Regions from separate parts of the Delftia sp. PX-1 genome, predicted to be linked through region 2. Evidence: riboswitches for the same ligand, from Rfam matches in the RefSeq annotation. Region 2 holds a riboswitch; the other holds the start of a gene.
What was found. Region 2 has a riboswitch for S-adenosylhomocysteine ahead of ahcY (adenosylhomocysteinase). Riboswitches for the same ligand answer to the same signal wherever they lie in the genome.
Positions count from the first base shown of each region.

Region 1 (4,411 bases), 430 kb from region 2:
CCGGCCCAGGGCGCGCGGCGCCACGGGGGCCTGGGAAAAGTCCACGGGCGTGGCGTTGGCGCGGGCCTTGTCCAGCGGCCACAGCGGCGTCTTCTTCTTGTTGGCGTGCTGGGTGCGGACCTTGTCGTAGTCGGCCTGGATCTCGGCCAGGTAGTTGCCCTTGTTCTCGCCCAGCAGGCTCTGGGCCACGCTGACGCTGCGCGAGGCATCGGGCACGTAGACCACGGGGCCTTCGTACTTGGGCGCGATCTTGACGGCGGTGTGCACGCGCGAGCAGGTGGCGCCGCCAATCAGCAGCGGAATCTTCTTGATGCGGAAGTAGTCGTCCTTGTGCATCTCGCCGGCGACGTATTGCATCTCTTCGAGGCTGGGCGTGATCAGGCCCGACAGGCCGATGATGTCCGCGCCCTCGGCCTTGGCCTTGGCCAGGATCTCGTGGCAGGGCACCATCACGCCCATGTTGATGACCTCGAAGTTGTTGCACTGCAGGACCACGGTGACGATGTTCTTGCCGATGTCGTGCACGTCGCCCTTGACGGTGGCGATGACGATCTTGCCCTTGCTGGACACGTCCAGGCCCGCCGCTTCCTGCTGGCGCTTTTCCTCTTCGATGTAGGGCACGAGGTGGGCCACGGCCTGCTTCATCACGCGCGCCGACTTGACCACCTGGGGCAGGAACATCTTGCCGGCGCCGAACAGGTCGCCCACGATGTTCATGCCGTCCATGAGCGGACCTTCGATCACGTGCAGCGGGCGGCCGCCGCCCTGCACCACGATCTGCTGGTAGGCCTCTTCGGTGTCGGCGACGATGAAGTCGGTGATGCCGTGCACCAGGGCGTGCGACAGGCGCTCGCCCACGGTCTTCGGGTTCTCGGGCGTGCCGCGCCATTCGAGCTTCTTGCTGTCGTCCTTGGCGGCGCCCTTGGCGGCGTCGGCAATCTCCAGCAGGCGTTCCGCAGCGTCAGGGCGGCGGTTGAGCACCACGTCTTCCACGCGCTCGCGCAGTTCGGGCTCCAGGTCGTCATAGACGCCGACCATGCCGGCGTTGACGATGCCCATGTCCATGCCCGCCGAGATGGCGTGGTAGAGGAACACGGTGTGGATGGCCTCGCGCACGGGGTCGTTGCCGCGGAAGCTGAAGCTCACGTTGGAGACGCCGCCCGAGACCTTGGCGCCGGGCAGGTTCTGCTTGATCCAGCGCACGGCCTCGATGAAGTCCACGGCGTAGTTGTCGTGTTCCTCGATGCCGGTGGCCACGGCGAAGATGTTGGGGTCGAAGACGATGTCCTCGGGCGGGAAGCCCACCTCGTCCACCAGGATGCGGTAGGCGCGCTCGCAGATCTCGATCTTGCGCTGGTAGGTGTCGGCCTGGCCCTTCTCGTCGAAGGCCATGACCACGGCGGCCGCGCCGTAGCGCTTGATCAGCCGGGCCTGGCGCTTGAATTCATCCAGGCCTTCCTTCATGGAGATGGAGTTGACGATGCCCTTGCCCTGCAGGCAGCGCAGGCCGGCCTCGATGACCTCCCACTTGGAGCTGTCCACCATGACCGGCACCTTGGCGATGTCGGGCTCGGAGGCGATGAGGTTCAGGAAGCGCACCATGGCGGCCTTGCTGTCGAGCATGGCCTCGTCCATGTTCACGTCGATGACCTGGGCGCCGTTTTCCACCTGCTGGCGCGCCACGGACAGCGCTTCCTCGTACTGCTCGTTGAGGATCATGCGCGCAAAGGCTTTGGAACCCGTGACGTTGGTGCGCTCGCCCACGTTGACGAACAGCGTGCCCTCGCCGATGGTCACCGGCTCCAGTCCGGACAGCTTCATGGGAGGGGGAGTGAAAGAGGACGACATCAAGCTCACCTGCAAAAACGGCATGGCAACAGGTGAGCGTCGTTGGCACCGTGGGCGCGGTCCGGCCGGGAACCTGCACCTGGCCCAAGCCTGACGCGGCACGCGATCCGGTGTACGGATGGGCGGGTGCCGCGCTGCAACGCTCCTCGGGCCAAAGCCCGGGATTCTACGGCGGCTGGCGGCGGCCTGCAGTGCGGGTTTTACGCCCGCATTCGGGGCAGGCCTGCACAAAGCCATGCGGCACTGCACCAAAGCGCGGCAGCGCGGGCCGCTGGCGGCGCCTTCGGGGCGGATTGTCGATGTCCCATCGCCCCGGATTCTTTGCAATGCCTGAGGACAACGCTCCTTTTTTTGCATCTGGCACGCAATTCGCTATCTGCTGGGTACGTGGTCTGACCAGTCAGGCCAAAACCCTCCACCCGCGCCAGCCCATGCAAAGCATTCCGATCTCGATGGCCCAGACGCTGCAGCAGCACATCCTGAGCGGCCACTATCCCGGCGGCAGCCAGCTGCCGCCGCAGCGCGAGCTGGCCCGGCAGCTGGGCATCAGCCGCGCTTCGCTGCGCGAGGCGCTGTCCATGCTGGAGGCCCTGGGCCTGGTCGAGATCCAGCCGGGCAAGGGCGTGCGCATCAACGGCCCGCACAGCGGCCGTGCACGCATGCACCGCGCCTATGCCACCCCGGCGCTGGGCACGCTGTCGCCGCGCCAGCTGATCGAGCTGCGCCTGGTGCTGGAGCCGGGCTGGGCCGCGCTGGCGGCCGTGCGCGCCGACGACAGCGGCCTGCGCCAGCTGCAATGGACCCAGTCCCAGCTGGCCCACGCCCTGGACCGCAGCGACCTGCTGGCCGCCGCCGACGCCGATCTGCAGTTCCACCTGCTGCTGGCCCAGCTGTCGGGCAACCCGGGCCTGGTGGCCATGGCGCGCCAGCTGGAGCTGGCCATCAGCCACAGCCTGCGCCTGCCCTTTGCCTGGAGCGGCGCCGACGACCAGCCGGTGCGCGAGCACGACGCCATCGTGCAGGCCGTCTGCGCAGGCGATGCGCCGGGTGCGGCGGGTGCCATGCGCGCCCACCTGCTGTCGGCTGCCAGGCGCAGCGGCATCGATCTCGACACACCGGACGACGCGGCGGCGCCAGACGCAACAGCGCCCGACGCAACGGCGCCCGATACATCTGCGCCCGACCCTGACCCGCTTTCCTTTCGCCTCACCCCACCTTCCGAAGGAGCTTTCGCATGACTTCCCCCCTGACACCCCGCCGCGCATTCATCCGCACCGCCCTGGCGGCCGCCACCCTGGCCGCTGCCGGCCTGGGCGGCGCCGCCCATGCCGACATGCTGGCCAACATCCAGAAGGCCGGCGTGCTGCGCGTGGCGATTCCGCAGGACTTCCCGCCCTTCGGCTCGCTGGGCACCGACCTGAAGCTGCAGGGCTATGACATCGACATGGCGGCCCTGGTGGCCCAGGAGCTGGGCGTGAAGGTGGAGCTGGTGCCCGTGACCAGCACCAACCGCATCCCCTTCCTGACCACGGGCAAGGCCGACATCGTCATCTCCAGCCTGGGCAAGAACGCCGAGCGCGCCAAGGTGATCGACTTCACCCAGGCCTATGCACCCTTCCCCAAGAGCGTCTATGGCCCCAAGGACATGAGCATCAAGGCCCCTGCCGACCTGGCCGGCAAAACCGTGGGCGTGACGCGCGGCTCCACCGAGGACCTGGCCCTCACGCAGGTGGCGCCGGCCTCGGCCACCATCAAGCGCTACGAGGACAACAACGCCACCGCGCAAAGCTACCTGACGGGCCAGGTGCAGCTGGTGACGCTGGGCAACATCGTGGCCAACGCCGTCAACGAGCGCACCAGGCTGCGCCAGCTGGACGTGAAGTTCGCGGTCGAGGACACGCCCTGCTACATCGGCGTGGCCAAGGGCGAGCCGGCGCTGCTGCAGAAGGTGGACGCCATCATCACCAAGCTCAAGGCCGACGGCCGCCTGACCAGCCTGTCCCAGCGCTGGATGAAGATGCCGCTGCCCGCCACCCTGTAACCGCTGCGCCCCTGTTCCCGGAAATCTTTCCATGGCCTATCAATTCGACTTCGGCGCCGTGTTCGACTACAGCGGCCTGCTGGCACAGGGCGCGGGCTTCACGCTGGCGCTGACGGCGGCGGGCGCCGTGCTGGGCGGCGCCATCGGCGTGGCCGGCGGCGTCAGCCGCGCCTGGCGCATTGCGCCGCTGCACTGGCTGTTCAAGGTGTACGTGGAGGGCATACGCAACACGCCCTTCCTGGTGCAGCTGATGTTCGTGTTCTTCGGCCTGCCTTCGCTGGGCGTGCAGATCAACGAATGGCAGGCCTGCCTGCTGACCACGGTGATCAACCTGGGCGCCTACATCACCGAGATCGTGCGCGCCGGCATCCAGGAGACGCCGCGCGGCCAGCTGGAAGCCGCTGGCGCGCTGGGCATGGGCCGCTGGGCGGTCTTCCGCCATGTGGTGCTGCGCCCTGCGCTGCAGCGGGTCTGGCCCTCGCTGAGCAGCCAGATCGTGATCGTGATGCTGGGCACCTCGGT
Region 1 covers NZ_CP184763.1:254,513-258,923, reverse strand. The annotation lists gene metH (methionine synthase) at 1-1,848, opposite strand, end outside; S-adenosyl-L-homocysteine riboswitch at 1,876-2,002, opposite strand; gene ACN20X_RS01135 (FadR/GntR family transcriptional regulator) at 2,280-3,086, shown strand; gene ACN20X_RS01130 (transporter substrate-binding domain-containing protein) at 3,083-3,889, shown strand; gene ACN20X_RS01125 (amino acid ABC transporter permease) at 3,921-4,411, shown strand, end outside.
Region 1: linked by a shared signal. The riboswitch ahead of metH (methionine synthase) and the one ahead of ahcY (adenosylhomocysteinase) in region 2 are both predicted to bind S-adenosylhomocysteine.

Region 2 (4,411 bases):
GGGGCCGAGACGGCCACGCTGCCGGGCGCCGATGTGGCCGAGGCCCTGGTTGCCTTCGCGCGCGAGCGCAACGCCAGCCGCCTGGTGCTGGCCCAGCCGCCGCGCCCGGCATGGTCGCCCTGGCGCTGGTGGGGCCGCAGCCTGCCCGACCGCATCGTCCAGCTGCATCCCGACATCGACGTGCTGGTGCTCTCCGGGGGCTCCAGCGCGGCCCGGACCGAGGCCGCGCCTGCCGCACCGCTGCGGCGCAGGCCGCTGCCCTGGAAGGGCTATGCCGGCGTGACCCTGGCCTGCTTGACCGCCACGGTGCTGGCCGAGCAGCTGCTGCGCATCTTCGACCCGGCCAACGTGGTGATGCTGTTCCTGCTCATCGTCGTGCTGTCTTCGTTGCGCTGGGGGCGTGGCCCGGGCGCCTGGGCGGCGCTGCTGTCGGTACTGTGCTTCGACTTTTTCTTCGTGCCCCCGCGCGGTTCCTTCCATGTCAACGACACGCAGTACCTGTTCACCTTCGTGCTGATGCTGGGCGTGGCCCTGGTCTGCGGCCAGCTCATGGCGCGGCTGCGCCACGAGGCGCGCGTGGCGGCCGAGCGCGAGCGGCGCGCGGGCGCCCTGGCGCGGCTGGCGCGCGACCTTTCGGGCGCGCTCACGCAGGAGCAGGTGGTGGAGATTGCGCTGAGCACGGTCTCGGGCGTGTTCGACGCCCAGGCCGGGCTGCTGTTGCCCGATGCCGACGAGCGCCTGCGCCCCGCCGGCGGCGGCTCCTGCCCCATGGACGACAGCATTGCGCGCTGGGCCATGGACCACGGTCAGCAGGCCGGCCAGGGCACGGACACGTTGCCGGCCGCGCCGGCCCGCTACGTGCCGCTGGCGGCGCCCGTGCGCATGCGGGGCGTACTGGTGCTGCAACTGCGTGCGCCCCAGCGCCTGGAGGTGCCCGAGGAGCAGCGCCTGCTGGAGGCGTGTGCCAGCCAGGTGGCGCTGGCGCTGGAGCGTCAGCACTTCGTGGCCGTGGCCCAGCAGACCCAGATCGCCATGGAGGGCGAGCGCATGCGCAACACCTTGCTGTCGGCCGTCTCGCACGACCTGCGCACGCCGCTGACCACCATCCTGGGCGCGGCCGAGGCCGCGCAGCGCCATGTGCCGCCGGGCGGCGCAGCCGACATGCTGGAGCAGGTCCGCATCCAGGCCCAGGCCATGCAGCGACTGGTGGAGAACCTGCTGGACATGGCGCGCCTGCAGCAAGGCGGCGTGCACCTGCAGCGCGAATGGCTGCCGATGGATGAAGTGGTCGGCAGCGCGCTGCGCCAGATGCGCGCGCGCCTGCACGAGCATCCCGTGAGCACCGACGTGCCCGCCAGCCTGCCGCTGCTGCAGCTCGATCCCGTGCTCATGGAGCGCGTGCTGGTCAACCTGCTGGACAACGCCGCCAAGTACACGCCGGCCGGCACGCCGCTGACCATCCACGCACGCGAACAGGACGGCGAGGTGCTTGTGGCCGTGCAGGATGGCGGGCCCGGCCTGCCGCCACACCTGCCCGTGGAGACGCTGTTCGAGCCCTTCACGCGCGGCACGGCCGAGTCCACCGTCTCGGGCATAGGCCTGGGGCTGGCGCTGGTGCGCAGCATTGTCGAGGCCCATGGCGGGCGCATCGAGGCCGCTGCCGCGCGCCCAGGCCCCGGCACCGTGTTCACGCTGCGCTTTCCGGTGCCGGAGCAGCCATTGCTCGATTAGAGTCTTGCGCCATGAGCACGCCCACCAACCGCATCCTGATGATCGAGGACGACCCCGGCATCCGCCGCTTCGTGCGCCTGGTGCTGGAGGACGAGGGCTGGCAGGTCTTCGAGGCCGACAGCGCGCGCCGGGGCCTGATCGAGGCGGCGAGCCGCCAGCCCGATCTGGTCATCCTCGACCTGGGCTTGCCGGATGCCGACGGCAAGCAGGTTCTCACCGAGCTGCGCGGATGGTCCTCCGTGCCCGTGCTCGTGCTCTCCGCGCGCGAGCGCGAGGACGAGAAGGTGGCCGCCCTGGACGCCGGCGCAGACGATTACCTGGTCAAGCCTTTCGGTGTGCCCGAGCTGCTGGCCCGGCTGCGCGTGATGCTGCGCCGCCGCCAGCAACTGGGGGCCGCAGGCGGCGCAGTTGCATCCAGCCAGGTGCACTTCGGCCAGGTGCAGGTGGACCTGGCCACGCACGAGGTGCGGCGTGCGGGCCAGCCGGTGCACCTCACGCCCATCGAATTCCGCCTGCTGGCGGCGCTGATCGCCGCCCAGGGCCGTGTGATGACCCACCGCCAGCTGCTGCTGCAGGTCTGGGGACCCGAATACCTGGGCCGTGCCCATTACCTGCGCGTGCACATGGCCAATCTGCGCCAGAAGATCGAGGACGAGCCGGCCCAGCCGCGCCACCTGGTGACCGAGCTGCAGGTGGGCTACCGGCTTGTGGGGCTGGGCGGTGAGGCATCCCCGGGATCGGTATAATCAGCGCCTCTCCGAGGAGCGTTGCAGCAGGCCCATTCACCAGATGCGGTCTGCGAGGCTCGGAGTCATACCTGCAACGACGCTCGCCCACGCTTTCTGTGCGGTGAGCTTTTTTTCGTCTCCCGCAGAACGTGGTTTTTCATTCATCTTTTGGAGAAAACCATGAACGCTGCTGTTCGTCCCGTTTCCGCCGACACGGCCATCGCTGACATTTCCCTCGCCGCCTGGGGCCGCAAGGAAATCCTGATCGCCGAAACCGAAATGCCCGGCCTGATGGCCACGCGCGAGGAATTCGCCGCGGCACAGCCGCTCAAGGGCGCGCGCATCGCCGGCTCGCTGCACATGACCATCCAGACGGCCGTGCTGATCGAGACGCTCAAGGCCCTGGGCGCCGACGTGCGCTGGGCCTCGTGCAACATTTTCTCGACGCAGGACCATGCCGCCGCCGCCATCGCCGCCACGGGCACGCCCGTGTTCGCCATCAAGGGTGAATCGCTGGCCGACTACTGGGACTACACCCACCGCATCTTTGAATTCGGCGCCGCCGGTACCGAAGGCGAAGGCCCCAACATGATCCTGGACGACGGCGGCGATGCCACCATGCTGCTGCACCTGGGCATGCGCGCCGAAAAGGACCTGTCCGTGCTGGACAACCCCGCCTCCGAGGAAGAGAAGATCGCCTTCGCCGCCATCCGCGCCAAGCTGGCCCAGGACCCCACCTGGTACACGCGCAAGAGCGCCCACATCATCGGCGTGACCGAAGAGACCACCACCGGCGTGCACCGCCTCAACGAGATGTCGGCCAAGGGCACGCTGAAGTTCCGCGCCATCAACGTCAACGACTCCGTCACCAAGAGCAAGTTCGACAACCTCTACGGCTGCCGCGAATCGCTGGTGGACGGCATCAAGCGCGCCACCGACGTGATGATCGCCGGCAAGGTCGCCGTGGTGGCCGGCTACGGCGACGTGGGCAAGGGCTGCGCCCAGGCGCTGCGCGCGCTGTCGGCCCAGGTCTGGGTCACCGAGATCGATCCCATCAACGCCCTGCAGGCGGCCATGGAAGGCTACAAGGTCGTGACCATGGAGTGGGCGGCAGACAAGGCCGACATCTTCGTGACCACCACCGGCAACCGCGACATCATCCGCCACGAGCACATGGTGGCCATGAAGAACGAAGCCATCGTCTGCAACATCGGCCACTTCGACAACGAGATCGACGTCGCCTCCATCGAGCAGTACCAGTGGGAAGAGATCAAGCCCCAGGTGGACCACATCACCTTCCCTGACGGCAAGAAGATCATCCTGCTGGCCAAGGGCCGCCTGGTGAACCTGGGCTGCGCCACCGGCCACCCCAGCTTCGTGATGAGCGCCTCGTTCGCCAACCAGACCATCGCCCAGATCGAGCTGTTCACCAAGCCCGATGCCTACGAGGTCGGCAAGGTCTACGTGCTGCCCAAGATCCTGGACGAGAAGGTTGCCCGCCTGCACCTGAAGAAGGTTGGCGCCATGCTGACCGAGCTGACGGACGGCCAGGCTGCCTATATCGGCGTGAGCAAGCAGGGGCCCTACAAGCCCGAAACTTATCGCTACTAAGCACCCCCTGAGGCGCTGACGCGCCTTCCCCCTCTCTATCCGCTTCGCGGGGGAGGGGGACGACGCCCTCGCTGCGGGGCGGCCCTTGCTTGGCGTCCCTGAGTTGGGTCGCGCCGGTTTCGGGCATTAGTCAACTGAGATTTCCTGGAGCGACGCTATGCGCGCAGATGTATTTTTGGTGGAAGCCGGCCATGCGGCCACGCGCTCGCAGGCGCAGCGGCTGATTGCGGGTGGCGTGCAGTGGCGCATGACGCCGCTGACGCCTTGGAAGAAGGTTGCCAAGAACGGCGACGAGATTCCCGCGGGTGCCGAGCTGCAGTTGCTGGACGGGGCCGAGGCCC
Region 2 covers NZ_CP184763.1:6,195,361-6,199,771, reverse strand. The annotation lists gene ACN20X_RS28335 (sensor histidine kinase) at 1-1,731, shown strand, start outside; gene ACN20X_RS28330 (response regulator) at 1,743-2,477, shown strand; S-adenosyl-L-homocysteine riboswitch at 2,485-2,569, shown strand; gene ahcY (adenosylhomocysteinase) at 2,640-4,070, shown strand; gene ACN20X_RS28320 (TlyA family RNA methyltransferase) at 4,228-4,411, shown strand, end outside.